DNA from 4 places in the Chryseobacterium sp. JK1 genome. Region 4 is predicted to be linked to each of the others. Evidence: riboswitches for the same ligand, from Rfam matches in the RefSeq annotation. Region 4 holds a riboswitch; each other region holds the start of a gene.

Region 1 (5,971 bases), 2.7 Mb from region 4:
TGTTGTTTGTAGAGTTCTGCCATTCCTTTCAGGGCGAATGCTTCCAGACTTTTAGCTTGGTTTCTTCGGGCATAATCTATCGACTGTAAAAAGGACTGTTGGGCTCTGTCAATTTGATTGAGATTAAGATAACAGTAGCCAATATTGTAATATACCACACTCATATTAGAGTAAGCGGTTCTTTTTAAAGGTACTCTTTCAAAATTCTGTATAGAAATCAAAAACTTTTCCAGAGCAATCTCAGAATTAGATTGGCTTTTATAGATCATTCCTCTGATGGCATAGCTTCTGGCCGTTTCACCATATTTTTCAGAAGTATGTTCAGGTAATTTTTTCAGATAGAGATCAGCTTCATTCAATGTTTCAAGACTCTTGCTGAAGAGTTCCATTTGCTGATACTGTATGGCCGCGGCAATGAGGACGCTTACCTGGCTTTTGGTGTCGTTGGTTTTCTGTGAAAGTTCTTTAGCTTTTAAAATATACTTTAAAGATTCATCAAAATTTCTCTTGGCAATATTAGCGGTAGAAAGTAGCATATAAATATCAATAGAGGTTTTGATGGTATGTTCTTTTTTTAAAAGCTGTTTTCCGATGGCAATCGTGCGGTCGGGATTGTCATAAATTTGAAGACGGGCTTTTCTGATCAGAGCACTATCTGAGGTATTCTGAGCTTTTACGGTAGAAAAAGGTAATAGAACCAGCAACAGTATTTTAAAAAAATTGGTCATAAAGTTTTGCTTTTACTGATTTCCTGAATATAAGTGTTGGGAGACATTCCGGTAACCGATTTGAAAACCGTTGTGAATGCGCTGTGTGATGAAAAACCTGCATATTCCGCAAGGTAGCTTACTTTATAATTGAGGAAGGTAGGATCATTCTTTAATAGTTGGGCAATGTGGTTGATCCTTAGTTTGTTAATATAACCATTGAAGTTTTTCTCTTTGTTGTTATTGATAATTTCAGACAGGTATTTTGTATTCACTTCCATCTGTGAGGAAAGCACCGATAGCGACATGTTTTTATTAAGATATCGGTCTGACAGTTCAAATTCTTCAAGTTTTTGGAGAATTTCATCTTCCTTTTCCTTCGATATTCTGGAAACTCCAGGATCTTTTGTTGTAATTTTTTCGGGATCAGAAGAATTTTTGGATACAATAGTGATTGGGGACGGTTTTCTACTCTGTCTTTCAAAGAAATCGAATTGTTTCTTTAAGTCCTTATTTTTATTTTTTTCGACGATGAAATAAACAAGCAATCCTATAATGATAAGGGACAAAAAGATCATTAAAGGGAGTAGGGTTCTAAGCGAGGTCTGCTTTTGAAATTCAATGCTTTTGTTCTGATTATTTTCTACAAGCTTTACAATATAACGTATTCCTTCTTTTGTGCTGGAATCTGTTTTTGTTTTCAAATCATTGTATAATTTGTAGTATTGATGGTATTTAGCATCGTCATGCAGAGCGAAATAATTTCTGGATAATGATTCGTACAATTTAATTTTCAGATTATTGAAAGGAAGGTCTTCCACCAATGAAAGTCCAATTTCCAACTGCTGAATGGCTGTTTTGTAATCCTGTTTCAAAAAATAGTACTGGGAAATATTTTCATAGGCCAGGCCCAGCAAAAACGGCTGACTTTCCTGATTGTTGAGTTCATTAATAATATTTTCTATCAGTACTTTGTATTCAGACATTTTGTTTTGCTTCATCCAATAAAAGGAACGGAAAATCCTGTTTTCCATCGCGATTATTTTATTTTCTTCATTATGATGATCCAGATACTGATCACTTTTGTCAAGGTCTTTTAAGGCTGAAGAATAATCTTTATTAATTCCAAAATTCAGAGCTTGCAGCTGATAGAGTTTTGCGGTGGTGATCCTGAGTTTAAGATCACTGCTTTTGAGGAGTTTCTGATCTGAAAGAAGGTCGGTTATAATTTTTTTAGACTGATTGTACAGCCCAAGGTTTTGATACTGATCCGCAAGATTATAAGCACTGAAGATCTGCATAAAGTAAGAAAGCTTCCGGCTCTGATCAGAATCTTCTTTTTGTGAGAACGTATTCACAGACTGTACATAATCTCCTTTCATGGCAAAAGCCTGAGAAATAATATTCTGAAGTACAATCTGATGCTCTGCATCCTGATCATTTACAAGTATTCCCTGAGCATAGCTGATGCATTCATCTGAGTTTTGATAGAGTTTCTGAAACGCTTTATCTGATAAAATACTAAAGTCCTGGCTAAGCTGCCCATTCATGGTAACAGACCAAAATACAAGTATCAGCAGTAGAATTTTCCCCTTATTTTCAATTACGTCTCTAAATAATAAATTGTTTTTTGTGTTTTTTTGAATGATTTTCATGAAATCCATCTTCAAAATGAGGTTTTATTATGTGTTTGATTATTAAGTTTTTACTGTTTAAATTCTTTTAAAATTCACGAATTCTGAAAGCCAATTTCTTTTAATTGGGTAAATATAATATTAATATTGTTTTCGCTAAATCAAAATGCTAAATATAACAATATATGAAAAACTTTTACAAAATGTCAATGAAAGTAGTAGCGTTCTGTTTCTTCTTAAAAGTTGGAATGGCAGATGCTCAGCTTACCGTAATGGGACTTGGTAATTATAATGTAGGGGCAGTTTCCAATAATGGTGTTGTAAGTATGCATACCAGTGCGGGCGCTATATTCAAATGGTCTGCTGCTGGCGGATTGGTACAGATTGGATCAATCTCAAACGGATATCCTGCCTCAGGAAAAACGGTAGTTTCTAATGACGGAACTAAAATAGCATCTACGATTACAAATTCTACTACGGGTTTTAATGAAATATCAACGTATGATATTACCAATTCTACCTGGACCAACAGAGGTGGGCTTGTTCCTACAGGTTGGGATGGCAGTGTAAGTTCTACCTGGGGAATGTCGATAGACGGAAGTACCATTGTAGGATTGGGTTATCTTACTGCAGCCAATGCTCATGCGGTAAAGTGGGACGCGGTAAGCGGAGTTATAGATTTAGGAAGTATGGTTGCCGGAAGAAGTTCCAGAGCAAATGCAATAAGTGCTGCAGGGACAGTAGTAGTAGGATGGCAGGACGAGGCAACAGGAACAAGAAGCGGGGCTAAATGGATAGACGGAGTAGAAAGTTTTATTACAGATAATAACGGGAATAATGTAGGGGAAGCAGGAGGTGTTTCTGCAGACGGAAATACAATAATTGGAGCGGCAAACCCTAATCCTTATGTTTGGAATACAGTTACGGGGCTTACTTATATAACACATCCTAATGCATCATTCAGCTTTAAAGGGGGTGCAACAGGTATTTCGGCTGACGGATCTACCGTTATAGGTTTTTATAGAGCATTTGGGGCTCCGCCAATGTCGGGGGAAGGCTTTATCTGGACTCAAGCCGGAGGTCGTATTAATCTGAACGATTATGCCACATCATTAGGAATTGCAACCAACGGTGTCTCTATGGGGCTTCCATTGGCAATTTCCCAGGATGGAAAGAAGATAGCAGGGGTAGGTACTAATGCATCCAATCAGATTGTTGGGTTTTACCTGGATCTTTCAGAATTTTTATCTGTGAATGATATTGTTAAAGAGAAAGCTGTGACGGGCATCTATCCAAATCCTGTATCAGATATTTTATACATACAAGGAACAGAAAAAATAGAAAAAGCAGAGATCTACAATATGGTAGGGCAAATCGTAAAAACTTTTAGTTCTATACATAATCAGGTGGATGTTTCATCTTTATCTAAAGGAAATTATATCCTTCAGTATTCTTTGAAAGGAGGAAAGATGGAATCCTATAAATTCATTAAAAAATAAATTCGGATATAGTTTTAAATTCATATCATCAATAGTAAAAGTGGGATTTTACATGGCTGTTTTCAATATTGAAAATGGCCATTTTTCTATATGATATTGAGATGAAATGAAGGAAGAATAAAAGTATTGATCATGATCTCAGGGATCTTTGGCAAATAGATATAAAAAGCTATCTTTGCAAGAAATTTGGTTTCCAGTGTATTGGAATGAAAAGGGAATCGGGTGTAACTCCCGGACTGTCCCCGCAACTGTAAATCGCAACAAAAGTTTCTGCAAACAACCACTGTGTATCACGGGAAGGTGCAGAATGCGAAAGTCAGGAGACCTGCCAGAATCATAATCATAAAAAACATATTGCTTTCGGAGGAAAAGTGCATTAATATGAATATAAAAAGATCTTTAGTACTGCTTTTTTCATCGTATGGTTGTTTTCTTTTCGGGCAAGAGAAAGTCATTGATACGATTTACATCTTCGATAACCAGATGAATAGAGTGAAGCTCTTTCACCCTGTGAAAACCATTTCTCCCGAAGATACTGAGAAAAATTCCACCAATCTTTCCGAACTGCTGAGGTTTCAGTCGCAGGTTTATATTAAGGAAAATGGCCGTGGTGCTGTTTCTTCACCGTCTTTCAGGGGAACTACTGCACAGCAGACCGCCTTTGTATGGAACGGAATTAATATCAATTCTAATTTTTTAGGACAGGGAGATATCAACAATATGCCTTTGTTCGGATATGATCAGATTGGAATAAAAGCCGGCGGCGGAAGTGTCATCTACGGAAGTGGAGCAGTGGGCGGAAGTATTCATATGAACAATACCCTGGATTTTAATAAAGGGTTCCATGGTTCATTATTTTCAGAAGTTGCTTCTTTTAATACTTTTAATAACTTTCTTAAAGGTTCTTACAGCAATGATAAGTTCAGTTTTAAAGCTTCGGGAAATTATTCTGTAAGTGAAAACGATTATAAAGTAAGTGACCTGAACTACATCAACAGGAACGGAAATTACTACAATACATCCTTCAACGTAGGGGCTTCCTATAAAGTAACCAACGAGCACAAGGTATCATGGCAAAGTCAGTTTTTTGACTCTTCGCAGCATTACCCAGTATACGAAGAAACAGCAACCAAAACAAAATATAAAACCCAAAGTGTAAGAAGTCTTATTGCCTGGGACTGGAATAAAGCAAAATTCAGTAACGCATTCAAAGCGGCATATACCGAAGAAAACTTCCAGTATTATGGAGATTTAAATCTTCCTAAATCCAGCGGTGGTACAGGGAAAAATTATATTGTAAAAAATGATTTCAACTATTTCCTGAATTCAAAATGGAATGTGAACCTTATTGGAGAATTTCAGGTGAATAAAGGGGAAGGTTACAAAAGTGGAATAACGAATGTAAGCCGAAATATAGGTTCTGTTTCTGCCTTATTGAGGTATTTTGCAACGAAGGATCTGCGCTTTGAAGGGGGATTCAAAAAAGATTTTGTAGAAGACATCAGTTCTCCGGTTTTGTTCTCATTCTCCGGAAAATGGAACACTTCAAAATGGTATAATGTAGGACTTAATTTGTCTAAAAACTTCAGATATCCTTCATTTAATGATATCTATTACGAACCGGGAGGAAATAAAGATCTGAGACCGGAAACTTCTGTTCAGGTAGACATGAACCACGAATTTAAAGTAGGAAGTTTTAAACTGAATGTGTCTCCTTACTTTTTGGAAGGAACCGATCTTATTGTATGGATGCCAACAGCTCTGGGATATTGGCAGGCCTTTAATGTCAACAAAACAGAATCTTACGGATTGGAGTCTCAGTTGTCTTTTAATAAACAATTCGGAAACCATAAAATAGGAATAAGTGCAGGATATTATTATACCAAATCGATAGATAAGGAGTCTAAGAAACAATTAGCTTATATTCCAATGCACCGTGGAACAGCCAATTTGGATTATGAATATGGTTTTATCAAATTGTATGCTCAGGCACTTGTGAATGGCCTTACATATACAGGAACGGATGAAAAAAGAGATACGGCGATTGATCCTTATTTTATTTTAAATACAGGAATTTCGGCAACAGTTTCAAAGAAATATACTCTAGGTGTTAAAGTGAATAATATAACAA
Region 2 (5,971 bases), 710 kb from region 4:
GCAATATTATACAGGAGCATATCCCCCGCTTCTTCAGAAAGTTCTTTGGCTACTTTTTTTATCACAACGTTTCTTGGATCTGAAATAGTGTATACGGGATGTCCGAATCCAATGATTACTTCTTTATTGGCAATACGTTGGCGGATATCTGCTTCTGCTTCATCAGGAGACTGATAGCGGCTCTGAATTTCAAATGCCACTTCATTGGCTCCTCCGTGCTTTGGACCTCTTAAAGCACCAATTGCTCCTGTGATACAAGAATAAAAATCGGATGCCGTTCCTGCAATAACACGGGCCGTAAAGGTGGAAGCATTAAATTCATGCTCAGCGTAGAGGTTAAGGGAAATTTCCATTGCCTTTACCCATGAATCGGGTGCTTTTTTGCCATGCAAAAGATGTAGGAAATGTCCTCCAATAGTATCATCATCTGTTTCCACATTGATTTCTTTACCATTGTGAGTATAGTGATACCAATACAATAAACCTGATCCAAATGATGCCAATAGTTTGTCAGCAATATCTCTGGCTCCCGCAATGTTATGATCATCTTTTTCCGGCTGGATACTTCCGATTGCAGATACCATGGAACGCATTACATCCATTGGGTGAGCTGCGGCAGGAATACTTTTCAGTATATTTCTTACGGAATGGGGTAACCCTCTTAAAGATTTTAATTTTGCTTTATAGTTTTTCAGCTGTGCTGCTGTTGGTAACTGACCGTATATCAATAGGTAAGCAACTTCTTCAAATTCTGCTTTTTCTGCCAGATCAAGGATATCATATCCTCTGTAATGGAGATCATTTCCACTTTTCCCTACACTGCAAAGTGCTGTATTACCTGCTGTTACTCCTGAAAGCGCAACGCTTTTTTTAGGTTTAAATGTTGGTTCAGTGCTCGTCGACATATCAATAATTTTGTTTAAAAAGGTTATCTAATTTTTGTTCATAGTCATAATACCCAATGCTTTTGTAAAGTTCTTCTCTGGTCTGCATGGTATCTAATACATTGGCTTGAGTTCCGTCTTTACGAAGGTGTTCATATACGTTTTGAGCGGCTTTATTGGCAGCACGGAAAGCTGAAAGCGGATAAAGAATCAATCCTACACCTGCATTCTTCAATTCTTCTACGGTATACATTTTAATCATTCCGAATTCAGTGATGTTGGCCAAAACCGGAATTCCTGTAGCGTCTACAAATTTTTGGTAAAAGCTCAGATCCGGAACTGCTTCTGCAAAAATGAAGTCTGCTCCAGCTTCTTTGTAGGCAATGGCTCTTTCTAATGTTTTTTCAAGACCTTCATTAGCGAAAGCGTCTGTTCTTGCTCCAATAACGAAATTTTCATCAGTACGGGCATCGGCAGCAGCTTTTAATCTGTCAACCATTTCATCCTTGCTTACCACTTCTTTACCCGGGCGGTGCCCACATCGTTTTGCACCTACCTGATCTTCAATATGTAATGCAGCTGCTCCTGCCTTTATCAAAGACTTTACGGTTCTGGCTACATTAAATGCTGAAGGACCAAATCCTGTGTCTACATCTACCATCAATGGCAAGTTGCAAACATTGGTAATGCGCTGAACATCTATTAAAACATCTTCAAGAGTAGTAATTCCCAAATCCGGAACTCCTAAGGAACCCGCTGCTACTCCACCGCCGGAAAGATAAATAGCATTGAAACCAGCCTGCTGAGCAAGTAATGCATGATTGGCATTAATAGTTCCAACGATCTGAAGTGGACTTTCTTTTTGCATGGCCTCCCGAAATTTACTACCCGGAGACTTCAAACTTTCACTTTTAGTCATTTTAATATTTATTGTTTAGTTGAAATTTGTTCGTTAATGAAAAATAGTCACGGCGATAGCTATCCGGATTTGATATCCTGACAACAGAAATAGAATACTCAGAAGAAGACTGATGCGTTTGGGCCGTTTCCTGAAGTTTTGAATGTGATAAAAATATTCCCGTATAACCGTGGTAAAGGCTATAACTTCTGCATGTATAATCAAGGTCGTATGGGTACATTTTCTAACTTTTTACATTGATAAATCCTTATAAAAAGTTCTCGGTAAACTTCACAATGCCTGTGTGGGAAGAAAAATATGGGAAAGGAAAATACGGTACAAGACAGTGTAATAAAAGAGCATACTGCTCCACTAAAAACTCATCTCACAAAATAACAAAAGATTTTTACCAAACTGTTATCCATATCGTATCATACCTGACTATAAGCTTCAGACCGCGAAAGCATCGTCAATTCGAAATAGGCAGGTCTCCTGACTTGTAACAGTTTTTATCGTCCTTCCCATATAACCAGGTATACAGTGGACCTCTATTTTGATAAAAACCTATATGTTACTTACAGTTGCGCGACAGTTCGTGATTTGCACACGATTCCCTTTTAATACACAGCTAAGTGCAACCATTTTCGGTTGATAAAGAAGGTGTTAAGAACTCCTTGGTGGTAAATATAAGTATTTTATAAAAACGACCAAGAGATTTTATGCAAACAATAATTATTTCAATATAACCTACTGTAAATGTTATCATTAAAAAAACATAATTCACCAATCAAACATTGTAATTTAGTCAATAACATTAATTTTTCGTTACTAAATCCATAAGATATAGCTGCAAAAAATTAAACACGCCTAAAGAAAAAGCTCGTTTTACCTTTGATTGACATTCGCAAACAACCATTATTATTGAGAGATTTTTAGTCATTTTTTGTAAAAGTATTTTCAGGAATTTTCAGGTATAAAAAGCCTTATCGGAAATGTACTTTTTTGTATCATTACAACCGAAAGTTTTCATTATCTGTATATCTTTTTCTTCCCCCATTTTTTAAGAATGATGTGGAATTTTTGTCTTGTTATATGATAATGTTCATTCCTTTTTCGTCTGTATGACCAGTATATTTTATTCACATTTTAAAAGCTCTTCTCTGTATTTTATTCCCCATTTTGCCATTGTATCTATGATATCATGCAAACTTTTTCCAAATTCGGTAAGCTCATAATCTACTGTTACCGGCATTGTGTTGTTTTGCGTTCTTTTCACCAGATTATTCATTTCAAGATCTTTCAGTTCTTTTGACAGAGTTTTTGCAGCCACTCCGTCCAGCTCTCTTTTCAGATCCATAAAACGCATTTTTCCACCGAAATATAAATGGCTGATAATAATTGTTTTCCACTTTCCATCAAGCAGATAGACTGTATCTCTCACTCCTCGAATATGGTTTTTGCATTCCGGGGCCAGTTCTGTTCTTTCCTTTTTCATATTCTTACAATTAGAATGTAAAATTAAAAAATTATTCGTCAAAAAAGCCACCTGGTTACCTCTAGGAAACTGGTTACCAACAGGTAACAGGTATACAAATGCAACTGTTTATCCTGTAACTTTGCTCCGTACTTTAGCAACTGAAAAAATGATATAAAGTACAATAAAAAATATTAAAGTTATGTCATTACAAGAAACACTTAATTGGAGATCAGCAACAAAAGGTTACAACGGAACAACTATTGAGGATGAAAAACTGGATCAGATATTGGAAGCGATACGCCTTTCTCCTTCAAGTTCGGGTTTACAGCCATTTAAAGTTTTAGTCATTAAAAATAAAGAACTACGAGAGAAGTTACAGCCCATTTCCTGCGGACAGGATCAGATCATAAAGGCTTCACATATATTGGTTTTTGCAGCCTGGGACGAGTATACCACGGAAAGAGTAGATTCCTTTTTTGAATTCAGTAATCAGCTGCGTAATTTACCGGGTAGCAGTACGGATGGATATCGTCTAACTTTATTAGAGAGGCTGGGTAAACAAACCAAGGATCAACATTTTGAAAATGCATCCAAACAAACCTATATTGCCTTAGGGTTTGGGCTTCTTGCGGCAGCAGATCTTAGAATAGATGCAACTCCTTTGGAAGGTTTTGACAGTGAAGCTGTTGACGAATTGCTCAATCTGCCTGCACAGGGATTAAAAAGCACTGTTATGATGGCTCTTGGTTATAAAGATGAAGAAACAGACTGGTGGGGAAAACTGGAAAGAGTAAGAAGAGCTAAGGAAGAGCTTTTTATAGAATTACATTAGCTTTTACAAAGTTTGCATTAAAATCGGGCCACTGCTTTTAGCAATGGCCCGATTTAGCTTTTTAAATTACACAAAAACGGATATCTGAAAAATAGGATATATTTTGATTCTGCAAAACTTATTAGCCCAGAGCCATTACAGGATGGTGATCCTTAAATTTTATAAAATCCTCCAAAGTATATTCCGGGCACGCACCTTCCTGTGAAGTAATAAAGGCACCTAAGGAAACCGCCTGAGTCATGATTTCATGAGCAGATGCTTCATTGCCGATTCTTTTGGAAAGAAATCCTGCTAAAAATGAATCTCCGCTACCCACAGTATCTTTTACCTCAACCGGTATTGTAGGATAAAGGTAGAATTCATTATCTCTACAATATAAAGCTCCCTTACTTCCTTTAGAAATAATTATCTCCCGAATCCCGAATTTTTCCTGCAGATACTGAATACTGTCTTCTTCGGTCTGGTATTCTTTACTTAGGAAATCCAGAACCATCCTCAATTCTGCTTTATTGAATTTTGCCAGATGGGTTTTGTGCAGTAATTCGTTAATACTATTGATATCATAGTAAGGTTCTCTCAAATTGATGTCAAAAACATTATATGTACCCGATTCAAGCAGTTCAAATAATGTATTTTTTGTTTTCCCGTTTCTGGCAGCAAGGGTTCCAAAGACTAATGCGTCTGCATTTTTTACCAAATTTTGATCTTTCGAAGTTGTTTCAATAAAATCCCAGGCTACGTTTTCTATAATATCATAATGAGCATCATTATTTTCGTCTACATTAGCTACAACGGTACTTGTAGGGTACTGATCCGTTATCTGGATATGATCTGTTGAGATTTGCCAACTTCTAATTTTCTGTAGCAGTTCACGGCCCAGTTCATCATTTCCTACACTGCTGATCATCTCTACATCCAGCCCCATCTTAGAAAGGTGATAGACCACATTGAAAGGCGCACCACCAATTCTTCTCTGCTCTCCCGGAAATATATCCCAGAGAACTTCTCCAAAAGAGACTATCTTATGTTTTTTTTCTTCCATTATTAATTAAATTATATATTAAAATTTGATAACCTAAAGATACTCAAGGATAATATACTGACCTTCTGACAATGATAAGGTAAAATCTTCATATCCCCAAGTATCCTTTTTATCATCATTTGTGTTTTCAAATTCGTTAGATGAAAATTATTTTATTTTTAAAATGAATAGGCCTGAACTGAAAACTGAAGAAATGCATTATTATTAACAGGATTCCACATTCCCCATATTCCGATAGGTATTTTATATCCTTCAATAGTAAAGCTCTTTGAAACAATAAGGCTTATTTCATTAAATCCTGCCTCTTTTGCAAAGAAATTGTTTTTTTCACCGTTGTTATTCAGTGCAAAACCATACCCCATCCTTCCGCGTACTTCCAGATTTTCTTTTTTATAGACAGGATATTCACCCGAAACAAAAGAAGAGTATTTATTCTCCGTATTGCTGCTGTTTCTGTCTCTCCCGAAAACAACGGTATTCCAACTCAGGATCAGAGGAAATCTTTCACTGATGGTATAATAAGACCTCAGATCCCAAAACCTTCCGGTATTTGCAGCAGAATAATTGAAAAACTCTTTATTATTATATGCTGCCGCAGGAGAAAAATTGTAAATATCCCAAAGTTCCATCACCAAATGTTTGTTTTTGTAACCAATATAGTTGTTGAATTCTTTGTAAGAGCCATCTACGTTGCCACCAGCCCAAAAACCGGCATAGAAATTTTTGAAATCTAAATGAAGATCTCCGGTGTATATTAATCCCGCTGAAACCTCCAGTCCTCTCCAGAGGTGACTGTTTCGTAGCTGTAAAGCAGAATGTATTTCCTGTGCATCCACCA
Region 3 (5,971 bases), 2.5 Mb from region 4:
AATTTTCAGAAACTGTATGAAGAGGAACATCGAAAACTTCAGTTTGGAAACAAAATTGAGGCTTTCATAGACAGCTATACCAAAGGAAAGTCCAGAAAGGATGTTGTGAAAGATTTTGTAAAACTTCTGGAACAGGAAAAATTCAGAAAAATTGGAGCTGACAAAGATGAATCCAAACGCCTTCAGGTGGTTAAAAGAAAAATCACTCAACAGCTGAAAAAGGAGGAAGTCATCGAAAAGATTGCAGAAACCAATGAAAAACTGGAAGAGCAACGCAAAACAGACCGTGCGATCTGGATGAAAGTAGGTCAACGTGTTCGTATTACAGGAAGCACCAGTGTTGGAACGATTGAAAAAATCTCCAGAAACAAGGTGATTGTGAACTATGGAACTTTCAAAACGACCATTGATTCGGATGAGTTAGAAAGAATTTAACACATTGAAAAAAATCAATTAAAATTGATTCGCAAATAGGAAGAGAGTACCTTATAAGTACTCTCTTTTTTTATCGTTTAGGCAACATAAAGATTAGATGCCTTCTATTTTTTAATAAATTTCAAACGGGTTGTATTCTCCTTATCTTTTAACTGAATAAAATAAATCCCTGTAGATAAATGCTGTAGATTTACCTGATGGTTTGAAACTTTCCCCTCATCTAATTTCTGGCCAGCTGCATTGTAAATCTCGAAATTAACAGCCTCTGAGATTCCTGAAATATTTAAAACATCTGAAGCCGGATTAGGATAAATTTCCGGCTGATGAGATTTTGCAGGCTCCTGTACTGCAAGAAGGGGATCCAAAAAATCTACTCCATAATCTTCGACTTCTCCATAGGTAAAGGTACCACAAGCATTACCTGGCAAAGTTTGACTGGAAATCACACGCATTACAACACCGCATCCGCCAATAACCGAGCTGGGTAATATCGGATAGCTGGGAACAGAAAATATAGACTGAGAAGTTTGCGTAACATTATTGGCAATCATCATTCTTTCACTGGATTCAAAAACACCGTTACCATTAAAATCAATCCATGCTATTACAGTGGTTGTACCCGGAGTTCCTGTCCATGTATTGGTTACAGAAATGTTGTTTCCCATACTTCCCACGTTCAATTTTATCCTACGGTTGGGATCGGTTCTGTAATCTGTATAATTGGACGCTCCGGAATTACTTACCATAGGATTCGAAATCCCCGTTGAATTTACTGTAACATTAGAAATATGCAGTAATCCCGAATCTGTAGATGCAGCACTGCAATAATTGAGTGAGGTATAGAAAATAACAGAAGACGATATATTTCCGGAAAGAGTATCCATTATCTGTACTTCGTATGCTGCACAAGGTTGAAGATTGCTAAGATCAAAACTATTAGCATTTATTACGGGTATGGTAAGCCATACGTTAGGACCAACTTGCCTAATTCTTATCGAGAAATTCGAAGATCCGGGAATAGGGTCCCAACTTACCGTTGCTGAAGTCGTCGTGATATTAGAAACCACTACATTGGTAGGAACAATAAATGCATTTTTTGTCATTACTGTTTCAGCAACATTTTTAGATTGATACCATGAAATAGCCCCCAATAGAAGAAAGGAACTCAAAAGTAGTTTTTTGGTCATAATTATTAGTTTTTAAAAAATTGATGAAAAATAGCATAAATCCCCATAATAATAGTTTATTTTTATTAAATATTTCAATTATTTCATTCAAAATATGAAGCAGTTTACCATCCTTTGGATTTTTTATAAAAAACTTATCATTCCATCTGTCTTTTTTTCATTGTTATTTTCTTTATTGTCTCCATTTAAAATAGAAACTTTTGGGTTAAGCTTTCTATTACTTTTCCCTGTACTTCATTATTTTATTTATGAAGTAAGGCTTAAAAATGAGTATCCCTTCTACTATCATTTTGGATTTTCAAAACTGTTTCTTTGGGGACTTACTTTATCTTTTAGCCTCATTGTAAAAACGATCATTGCATTTGTATGAGCAGATTACATATTGACAGTATTACCCAATCTTTTAATGATAAAAAAACACTGCAGGATATCTACATAGAGTGCAAAGTCGGAAATATAGCAGGTATATTGGGAAGAAACGGCTCCGGAAAATCTACTCTTCTTAAAATTATTTCCGGCGTCATGGGGAGCGATACTCAGTTTATACGATGGAATGATAAAGTACTGAAGAATATTTCCGATCGAAAAAACAGAATTGCTTATCTTCCACAACATTCTTTTCTGCCTAAAGGCGAAAAGGTAGCAAAACTGATTCATCTTTTCTGTAAGCGAGAATATGCGAATCAACTTCTGCATTCTCCACTTCTTTCACCGTTTCTCAATGAAAAACCCAGAAATTTGTCTTCCGGAGAACTGAGAATGATCGAAGTAATGCTTCTCACCTATTCTCAAGCTGATTTTATATTGCTGGATGAACCCTTTCACAGCCTTGCTCCAAAAGTTGTTGATGAATTAAAAGCAATCATCCGCTCCCAATCAAAAAATAAAGGTTTTATTATTTCTGATCATCATTATCAGGATGTGATGGATATCTCGGATAAAATATATCTGCTTTCTAATGGATATTTAAAACCAATACAAAACTTACAGGAACTCCGTCAATATAATTATCTTCCGAACAGCATTTAATTTATATATTTGAAGGATCAAAAAATTTTCATGATGACTTTCATAAACAAAGCATTTTATCTGTCTGTTTTCAGTATTTTTTCTTTAGCTTTTGTTAAAGGCCAGAATAAAGTTCCTTTTGGAGTGGTAAAAGCAGAAGAAGGATATGCCAATGTACGTGTACACAAGGATAATTACAGAAAAATCGTAGATAAGATCCGCATGCGTAAAGGTGATGTTTTTGTATATGTAAAGCCAGCTCCCGGAGAAACGGAATGGATCTGGATCAAATATCCTGAAAAACAGGATGACGACAAACCTTTTGTGCGTTATGAAACTCTTGATAAAGAAGGAATGGTAAATAAAGAGCGTATTGCTTATATTGATCAGCTTCCTGCTTATACTCCTTCCAAATCTAAAAACGGGAGATCACTCATTTTTACAGATAATTCTGATCCTAAAATACCTACAGCCCAAAGAAGCAAAGTCGTTATTGACGTCTACCCTTCCAATGCCGGATACCGTAAAAAAGAAAAAGATGCTGAAGGAAAACTTCTTACTATTGACAAAGTAAAACCATGGGGAATTGGTAATGATCTTCCTGAAGGAATGACAGAAATCAAATCCATCCGAGTACAGCAGCCGGGAAGAGGTTCTGTTTTTGTAAGAGAAGCCATCAAAAATATGTTCCAGCCCACTATGGATTTTGAGAATGTTGGAGTAACAGCACTTGACAATGATAACATTTTCCTTTATATGATCAATGGTACGGGAGAGAACAGATACACAACTCTTTGGACGATCAAAAAAGGTAGAGTAATCAGTCAGATTATTTACCATAATCCGGAATAAATTCATTATTTTTGCACCCGAAAAAGTTTAACACTTATTCATCATAGAAATTGGTTTTGCCTAACCGCAAATTAAAAGGGAATCGTGTGAAAATCACGGACTGTCGCGCAACTGTAAGTAACTGTAATCTTTATCAAAGATCCACTGTGCGGGGCATGGGAAGGAGATAAAAGATGTTACAAGTCAGGAGACCTGCCTATTTCTTAAACAAAAAACTTTCGCGATCTGAAGTTTGTTGATCTGATGGATTGTTTCAGGGATTTTTAAGATTCCTGTCATTATTCTGTTGTTTTGATACAATTTCATTTCGCTTTAATTAATAATGAAATATGACGACAGAAGAAAGAATTGAAACATCCGAAACAAGAATCTTTAAAGCGGTTTTTCCTAACACAACCAACCATTATGATACTCTTTTCGGAGGTACAGCAATGCAGCTGATGGATGAAGTTGCCTTTATCACAGCTACCCGTTTTGCAAGAAAAAGAGTGGTAACGGTAAGCAGCGATAAAATCGATTTTAAAAAGCCGATTCCTGCAGGAACTATTGTAGAGCTGATCGGCAAAGTTTCTTATGTTGGAAAAACAAGTATGAAAGTTAATGTAGAAATTTTCACCGAGCAGATGTATTCTTATGAAAGAGAAAAAGCGATTGTAGGTGATTTCACTTTCGTAGCTATTGACGAATTCAAAAAACCAATCCAAATACTATAAATTTGATTTTTTTGCCATAATTATTCCAGAATTTGACAGTTTTCTCTACGGTTTCCAGAGTACAGCTTTAGATTTCCAGAATTTTTATGGCATTTGGTTTTTATTGATTTTTTTATTGAACTGAAGAATCATTCTACATATGTTGCATAAAAAAACACTGCCCAGATACTGAGCAATGTTTATGTATACAATATTTTATTTCACCACTTTTTCTGTTTCCAGGCTTCTGCTCAGTAATACATCAAAAGCCTCTCCCATTTCATCAGAAGCTCTTTTTATAGCATTTTCAAGCATATTTCTGATTTGTTTTTCTGTAACCCCGGCTTCTGTCCAGCTTTTTCCGGAGGTATGCGAGTTCAGAATAAACGGCATGATTCTGTCGATAGAACAGGCAAATACGGCATCCGGAGTTTTTTCTTCTTCAAATTCCAGCCATAAATTGAAAAAATCTGTACGCAATGGCTCATCAAGAATCCCGAAAATCTTCTGTGCAGAATTTTTTTCTCTCTCAAACTTACCTACCATTGCTTTTTCATCAAAAAGGAAAGTATCACCAGCCTCTATTTCTACCAGATCGTGAATAGAAAGCATTCTTATCACTCTCAACAGATCAATATTTTCTCGGTTTTTGGCGTACGGATACAGGATCTGTGCCAAAATAACAATCTGCCAGGAATGTTCTGCGGTGTTTTCTCTTCTGGAATCGTCGGCATTATAGTTTCTTCGCTGTACATTTTTCAAGGCATCTACTGCCAGGATAAAATCAATCTCTTTCTGAATCTTCATTTTACTTTTCTTTGTTATATTCTTCTAATGAGTATACCTTCTTTCTGGTGACCCATTTATCTTTTATTTTTTCTTTGATGGTTACTTTTACACGATCTTCTTCCGTTTTGTCTTCTTCTTTTACCAGAACCTTATCCAGTCCTTTATTAGGAATAACGGCATATTCTATGGTAAAAATATTGCAGCATCCGGATTTTCCATAAGAAATAAGACGTTTGCGCTCGGAATCTACGTTAAACATATCCAAAGCATTGGAAGCTAATTCTGTAAGTTCCTTACTTTTCACAAAACTTAGCCGGGTACTATTGAAAACATATACATCATAGGACGCTCCGTTATAATTTCCCATATTACCATTTCTTATTGCGATATCTTCACTACCGTCAAAATTAAAATCATTGATAACAATAGGGCTTTCTTCCTTCGTTAATGAATTCATTTTTCCAGACAAGAGTTTTCTGTTCTCTGCAAGATACACGATAAGATCATCAGAGGTAAACGTCTGAATTTTTGTATTTTTATTATCAAACAATTCTACGGTTCCTTTACCGCCGCAACGTCCATCAAGGCAATCTTCTATCTGAATAACGGCACTGTAATTTTTGGATGCATCTTTAACTTCAAACTGATATTGCGCGAAACATAAGGGTCCCAGAAGCATAAAAGCTGATAAGTGCCTATACTTATTTAAAATATTCATAGTAATAGTAAATGATTTAGGTGTTTTCCTAGCAAAAATACGAATCATAATACCGATCACAAAATTCAAAACCATTATCTGAAGCATTTGAAACCATTAAAATTCTTTAAATACATTTCTGAGAAGCTGCTTCCCGCTATATGCTTTGGAGTGAACGAAAACTTCCCAACTGTTATGTAGAAATGCTTTCTGTATTCTGTGACTTTCTCCTTAACAGCCGATCCCTTAATTTTGTTGTAGGTATTTCAAAATATTTATACATCAAAATTGAAAGTCCAATTGTGAGACTA
Region 4 (5,971 bases):
CTGTTCCAAGGCTTTACCGTTTACTTTCATTCCATCCACGGCATTCATATCAGATCCCGTTACATCGGTAGCGTTGGCCAGATTGATTCTGTATACTTTTTTAATCCCACCCTGAGATCCAAAATTACCATCCCTTTCAATCACCAAAAATTCGGTGTTACTCAACGCTGTAATATCACAAACAGAGTCTGAAGCTCCACCATCCTGTCTGTATAAAAACTGTTTGGTTTGGCCTGTAACCGTATCAAAAGTTACAATTCTCGTCAATGTTGTATTGGTTGCCAAAGCTTTACTTGGAACATACATCATAGATTGTATTGTCCCTACAAGAGTTCTGCCATCAGGCGTAAGAGCAAGACCCTCCATTCCTCTGTTTGCTCTTCTTTTAGCCAAAACAGCAGGCAGTTTTCTTGGGCCGGTGTTTACTCCAACCGGGCTTATTCTTTCCAGTTCCATTCCGTCAGCACTATAATGTACAATGTGTGGACCATATTCATCGGACACCCAGAAAGTACCGTCCGCAGCAGCAACAATACTTTCACTGTCTAAACCATAATTATCAGTTCCAAGGATGTTTCCTGAAGCATCATAAGCGACCTCTCCCGTACTTCCCATTCCCACTGGATTTGGTAGTCCTGTAATAGGCATTCCGGATGGATTTTTAAGCTTTATATATTTAATTACTTCTATATTTCCGTCTGCATTGATCTTGAAATGCATAATGGTTGGGGTAAAGTTGGGAGTGAGGAACTTTTTACCATTCAGATAATCGGTATTGGGACCGCGGTCTGTAATCACATAAAATTCTCCTTTTCTTGTTGGGTGAGCTGCTGCACCGGAGCCAAAACCTCCGTTGATAACATCTACTCCATTGAGGGTAACCATTTTCGTAAATGGAAATTCCTGAGGAAGTTTGGAATAGTTAATATCCGGGCTGTTGATTACAGTATTATCTCCATCAGTATTACACGAAGACAATACTGCCAGCATTAAAACAGGCAATAGTAATTTTTTCATATTCACTTTTATGGCTGCGAAAATAGAAACTGATTGTAAACTGATCTTGAATACAATGATAATTGTATTTTAATAATAGATCCTGCAAAATGAATTCAATATAAACAATAAAACTTTAGATTTTAATTCTTAAAAGCAAATAACTCCCAACCATTAGCTATCAATATCATAAAATGGTTATTCGAAAACTACGATTTCCTTTGTGAAAAGCCTGAAAACAAAAGATAATTCACAAAATACAGCCTAAAAATTTATATGATATATTTGCAGACTTTTAAGGCTGAACACTGTTCATTAATAGGGAATCAGGTGAGAATATTATTCAAATCCTGAGCTGTGCCCGCAACTGTAAACTATTCAACTTATAGTATTATGATACCACTGGATTCCACATCCGGGAAGGTGACTATAAGATGTAAGCCAGGAGACCTGCCTTAAATTTAAACTTCAAAAGAACACTGTTTTTATGCAAGTAAGTTTCGGGAATAAAACTTTAATTAATGATATCATGAAGAAAATCTACTTTTTTTTCTTACTGCTAGTTGTGCAGTTTTTGTCGGCCCAGTTTACAGAAAACGACATTAAATTCTGGGTAGGAACCGGTTCCAAGAAAGCCTATTTCATCGCTGATTTTAACGATAATAATACTCCAACTTCTTATGCATGGGGATATCGTTTTGATTCCAATTCTTTAACGATGGAAGATATGATCACGGCTATTGCTGCCGCAGAACCTAAAATGGAGATTGAAATCCCTTCAGGATTTCTTTACAGCCTAAGCTATAACCATCATATTCCAAGCCTTGATGACTACTGGTCTACCTGGTCAGGAACTACTTCTGAGGCTATGTCATTTAATAACGGGGTTAATAATGATCCACTAATTGATGGGAAATGGTATGGGGTTTCTTATGGTTATGATCCTCCTTCCCACCCTTCTACTCCAGTTCCTGCCTACAGCTCTTTATGGTATACTTCTTCTCAGATCACCAGCTGGATTGGGACAGGTAACAATAAAAGTCTTGTAGTTATCGATTTCGGAACAGATGGTACTGCTGGTACTGCCAATTCTTTTGTATTCGGAATCAGGTATAACGGAACTATAACTGCGGAACAGGCTTTACAGCTGATACAGTCACAGGCTTCTTATTTTAATTATACATCCGCCAATAACCAAATCTCTAATCTGACACTGAATACATTTACAGGAAATTCTGCAGGAGCCGGAAACTGGAAATTATACAAGGGAAAAGATCTTTCAAGCTGGCAGGCAAAATCTAATCTTTCTCAGATTCAATTAAACAATAACGACTGGATGGGATTAAGCTTTGGGCAGAGAAGACCTATTACTCCTACAGAAGCTGCGAATGCTACATTAGGGGTTGCTTCTGTGAATAAAAAAGTATTCCATATTTATCCCAATCCGGCAAGTGACTTTATCCAGATTGAAACCTCTGAAAATGTGAAAGAAGTGAATATATATTCTGCTTCTGGCCAAAAAGTGATTACAACACAAGCAACAAAGATTAATATTCAGGCATTAAGCTCAGGAATTTATTTTGTAGAGATTAAAACGGCTAACCAATCCACAATACATAAGATTGTAAAAAAATAGAGATACATTACCGTATTTCTATTTTAATTGATATCGCTGACCAACCTTTTCCAATATTTTGATGGTTTAAGGAGGACAGTATACAACAAGACTTTCTCAATTTTTGAGGAAGTCTTTTTTCCGTTATGAGATTTCATTTTAATAAAGAACTTATAAAATGAATAGATCATACGTCACAATCTTCTTTATTTTAATACGAAAAACCTAACAACAACCCATAACATATTGATAATTTCGCAAAAACAGTTGTGAAAAAATTTATTTAATGTCAGAAAAGCCTAAAAATCAGATATAATTCATAAAAAATCACTTATAATTTATGTGATATATTTGCAGCGTTTTAAGGTTGAACACTGTTCATTAATAGGGAATCAGGTAAAAATATTATTTAAATCCTGAGCTGTACCCGCAACTGTAAACTATTCAACTTATAGTACATGACACCACTGGACCCAAAATCCGGGAAGGTAGCTATAAGATGTGAGCCAGGAGACCTGCCTTATACCAATTTCAACTTTCGGGAATAAAAGTTTATGAAATAAAAATCTCAACAGATTTTTTCATGAATGTTTTGCCCTGAAGTGAAGTTTCGGGAATAAAACTTTAATTTAATAATATCATGAAGAAAATCTATTTTCTTATTCTTGCATTTGTCATTTCTTTTGCAAATGCTCAAACTGAAGGAGTCCTGGTACTCAACGAAGGCGGCGCCGGAAGCAATAATGCTGAAGTATCGCTGATCTCCAACCAATCGGTTGTTACCAACAACTATTATAAAACACACAACAATAATGCGGCGTTAGGAGATACTGCACAGGACATTAAAATTTTTGGTGATAAAATTTTTGTAGTTCTTAATATTTCCAATCAGATAAAAGTTCTTAATAAATCGGATTTCTCTTTGATTACCACTATTACATCCAATGTTAAAAACCCAAGATACATTGCCTTCAGTGGGAATAAATTCTTTGTAACGAACTGGGGAGCAAGCGGCGGACAAACCAACTATGTAGCTGTTTATGACCTCAACACTTATACCCATCAGGCTAATATCACGGTTGGAGAAGGACCTGAAAAAATCTACAGCAAAGACAATAAACTGTATGTTTTGCTAAAAGGAGGTTTCGGAATCAACCATTTTATGGATATTATTGATGCAACCAGCAACTCAGTTTTATCAGAAATAAATGTAGGAGATTTTCCACACAGTATTTTTGAAAAAGATAACCTTCTTTACATCATGAGTTCCGGAAATCCTTATGTTTCCAATTCTTTTGGAACTTTTACGGTTTACAATACAACCACTCAGAGTGTTGCTTCCACTACAACATTTCCTGCCGGAACAAAACCAGCTTATATGGATACGGATGGTACGAATATTTACTATGTGAAAGATGCTTCTATTTATAAAACTTCTATTGCAGCACCTTCTTTTTCGACCAATGCAATTGCAACTCCTCCTATTACAGTAAACAGTTATGGTTCAGCTTATGGATTTAACATCGTTAATAACAATATCTATATAGCGGATCCCCAAGGCTATGTTGCTCCTGGAAAAATCTACATGTATAACTTACAGGGAACATTACAAAATACTTTTACAGTAGGCCTACTTCCTAATCAAATTATTGCTTACAACAGCGCATCTTCAAGTCTTTCAACCGTTGAAAACATAAAAACATCTAAATTGTCACTATATCCAAACCCTGCGAGTGACAAATTCTATGTACAAGGCTTAAACAGTGGAAACGTTCAGGTTTATGATGCGAATGGCAGAATGATCATCAATACTCAGTACACTCAAAACGGAGTTGATGTAAATAATCTTCCTAAAGGAGTATATGTTGTAAAAATCACTGATAAAAACAATAGCTTCAGCGAGAAACTAATCATCAAGTAAGATTTACAATGCAAAAAATAGTAAGCTTTATATGTACCTTTATCGTTGGTTTGTGTTTTGCCCAATTCACTGCCAATGACGTAAAGTTCTTCGTGGGAACAGGTTCTCAGATCGCCTATTTTGTAGCAGACTTTAAAGATGGAACGGATGACAGATCATATGCCTGGGGAGTAAGGTTTAATCCCGGACAAGATATAACCGGAGCTCAGATGCTTGAGATGATCAAAAACGCAGAACCTGCTTTTGATTATAATGCAACCTTTAATAATGGTTTTCTTGATAAGGTAAGTTTCAATAACCATTCACAGCAATCCACACCAGATTGGTGGAGCCTATGGACTGGTGACAGTACCAGTAGCTGGGGTCTGGGAGGATGGATGAACAGCGGAACTATTGTAGATGGTAAATGGTATGGTGCAAGCTACGGATTCAACAATCCTACAGCACAGGCACCTGCTACCCCTATTGCCGCTTACGGTTCTTCATGGTATAATGCCTCTCAGATTACCCATTGGATAGGTATCGGGGCTAATAAAAGCTTAGTGGTTGTAGATTTTGGAACGGATAATGCTAATGGAACTGCAGATTCTTTTGTATTCGGAATCCAATACAATGGAACCATCACTGCTGAACAAGCTATGCAGATGATTGCTGCTCAGACAAGCACATTTAGCTATACTTCAGCGGCCAATCAGGTTTCTTCTTTATCATTAAATTCTTTTTCCGGAACAGCCAACGGAACCAATTCCTGGAAGCTATACAAAGGAAATAATTTGTCAAACTGGAAAAGTAACGCCAATCTTTCAGCAATCACATTGAGTAATAATGAATGGTTTGGATTAAGCTTCGGGCAGAGAAGACCCTTTACTCCTACTGAAGCTTCTAATATTACACTGGGAATATCCAATGTAAGTAAGAAAAATTTCAGTATTTATCCAAATCCGGCAAGTGATTTTATTCAGATTGAAAGTCCTGAAAGTATTAAAGAAGTGAATATTTATAATGTTTCGGGTCAGAAAGTAATAACGACTCAGACTTCTAAAATCAACATTCAGTCTTTAACCACAGGAATGTATTTTGTTGAGATTAAAACCACTAACAGTACAACAGTACATAAAATTGTAAAGAAATAATGAAAGCGCCGTAAAGGCGCTTTTTTTTATGAATGTATAATAACCACCCCGTCACAAATTCTTTGAATTTTTGCCACCCCTCCAGAGGAGGGGAATTTGTAGGTCTTCATTTTGAATAATCGTTATAATTTCCTTACAATTTGTCATTTTATAGGAAGACTAAACAATTTCTGCTATGGCTTAAAAATAAGATTTGGTAATTGTTGATAACATAAAAAAGCGCATCCAATTGGGTGCGCTTTTCTTATGATTTTGCAATCAATTATTTTTTCTCTGTAGATCTTTGTAAAACCTCATCTACCATTC

What was found. A riboswitch is a leader RNA that binds a small molecule or an ion and turns the genes downstream of it on or off. The one in region 4 is predicted to bind cobalamin.
Region 1: another riboswitch for cobalamin. It lies ahead of ACQ76T_RS12890 (TonB-dependent receptor plug domain-containing protein); the one in region 4 lies ahead of ACQ76T_RS00995 (T9SS type A sorting domain-containing protein).
Region 2: another riboswitch for cobalamin. It lies ahead of prpB (methylisocitrate lyase); the one in region 4 lies ahead of ACQ76T_RS00995 (T9SS type A sorting domain-containing protein).
Region 3: another riboswitch for cobalamin. It lies ahead of ACQ76T_RS12235 (acyl-CoA thioesterase); the one in region 4 lies ahead of ACQ76T_RS00995 (T9SS type A sorting domain-containing protein).

The regions. Positions count from the first base shown of each region.
Region 1 covers NZ_JBODRU010000001.1:2,845,450-2,851,420, reverse strand. Annotated here, with positions in the region: gene ACQ76T_RS12905 (hypothetical protein) at 1-728, opposite strand, end outside; gene ACQ76T_RS12900 (helix-turn-helix domain-containing protein) at 725-2,362, opposite strand; gene ACQ76T_RS12895 (T9SS type A sorting domain-containing protein) at 2,527-3,840, shown strand; cobalamin riboswitch at 4,011-4,187, shown strand; gene ACQ76T_RS12890 (TonB-dependent receptor plug domain-containing protein) at 4,222-5,971, shown strand, end outside.
Region 2 covers NZ_JBODRU010000001.1:906,786-912,756, reverse strand. Annotated here, with positions in the region: gene prpC (bifunctional 2-methylcitrate synthase/citrate synthase) at 1-905, opposite strand, end outside; gene prpB (methylisocitrate lyase) at 907-1,803, opposite strand; cobalamin riboswitch at 2,248-2,440, opposite strand; gene ACQ76T_RS03975 (winged helix-turn-helix transcriptional regulator) at 2,918-3,277, opposite strand; gene ACQ76T_RS03970 (NAD(P)H-dependent oxidoreductase) at 3,459-4,091, shown strand; gene ACQ76T_RS03965 (carbohydrate kinase family protein) at 4,213-5,133, opposite strand; gene ACQ76T_RS03960 (hypothetical protein) at 5,292-5,971, opposite strand, start outside.
Region 3 covers NZ_JBODRU010000001.1:2,691,677-2,697,647, forward strand. Annotated here, with positions in the region: gene ACQ76T_RS12210 (endonuclease MutS2) at 1-435, shown strand, start outside; gene ACQ76T_RS12215 (GEVED domain-containing protein) at 540-1,622, opposite strand; gene ACQ76T_RS12220 (hypothetical protein) at 1,717-1,992, shown strand; gene ACQ76T_RS12225 (ATP-binding cassette domain-containing protein) at 1,989-2,651, shown strand; gene ACQ76T_RS12230 (hypothetical protein) at 2,682-3,482, shown strand; cobalamin riboswitch at 3,517-3,696, shown strand; gene ACQ76T_RS12235 (acyl-CoA thioesterase) at 3,812-4,195, shown strand; gene ACQ76T_RS12240 (HD domain-containing protein) at 4,391-4,981, opposite strand; gene ACQ76T_RS12245 (XAC2610-related protein) at 4,983-5,681, opposite strand; gene ACQ76T_RS12250 (acyltransferase family protein) at 5,854-5,971, opposite strand, start outside.
Region 4 covers NZ_JBODRU010000001.1:193,641-199,611, reverse strand. Annotated here, with positions in the region: gene ACQ76T_RS01000 (esterase-like activity of phytase family protein) at 1-1,017, opposite strand, end outside; cobalamin riboswitch at 1,278-1,468, shown strand; gene ACQ76T_RS00995 (T9SS type A sorting domain-containing protein) at 1,526-2,632, shown strand; cobalamin riboswitch at 2,959-3,148, shown strand; gene ACQ76T_RS00990 (T9SS type A sorting domain-containing protein) at 3,252-4,532, shown strand; gene ACQ76T_RS00985 (T9SS type A sorting domain-containing protein) at 4,541-5,665, shown strand; gene clpP (ATP-dependent Clp endopeptidase proteolytic subunit ClpP) at 5,928-5,971, opposite strand, start outside.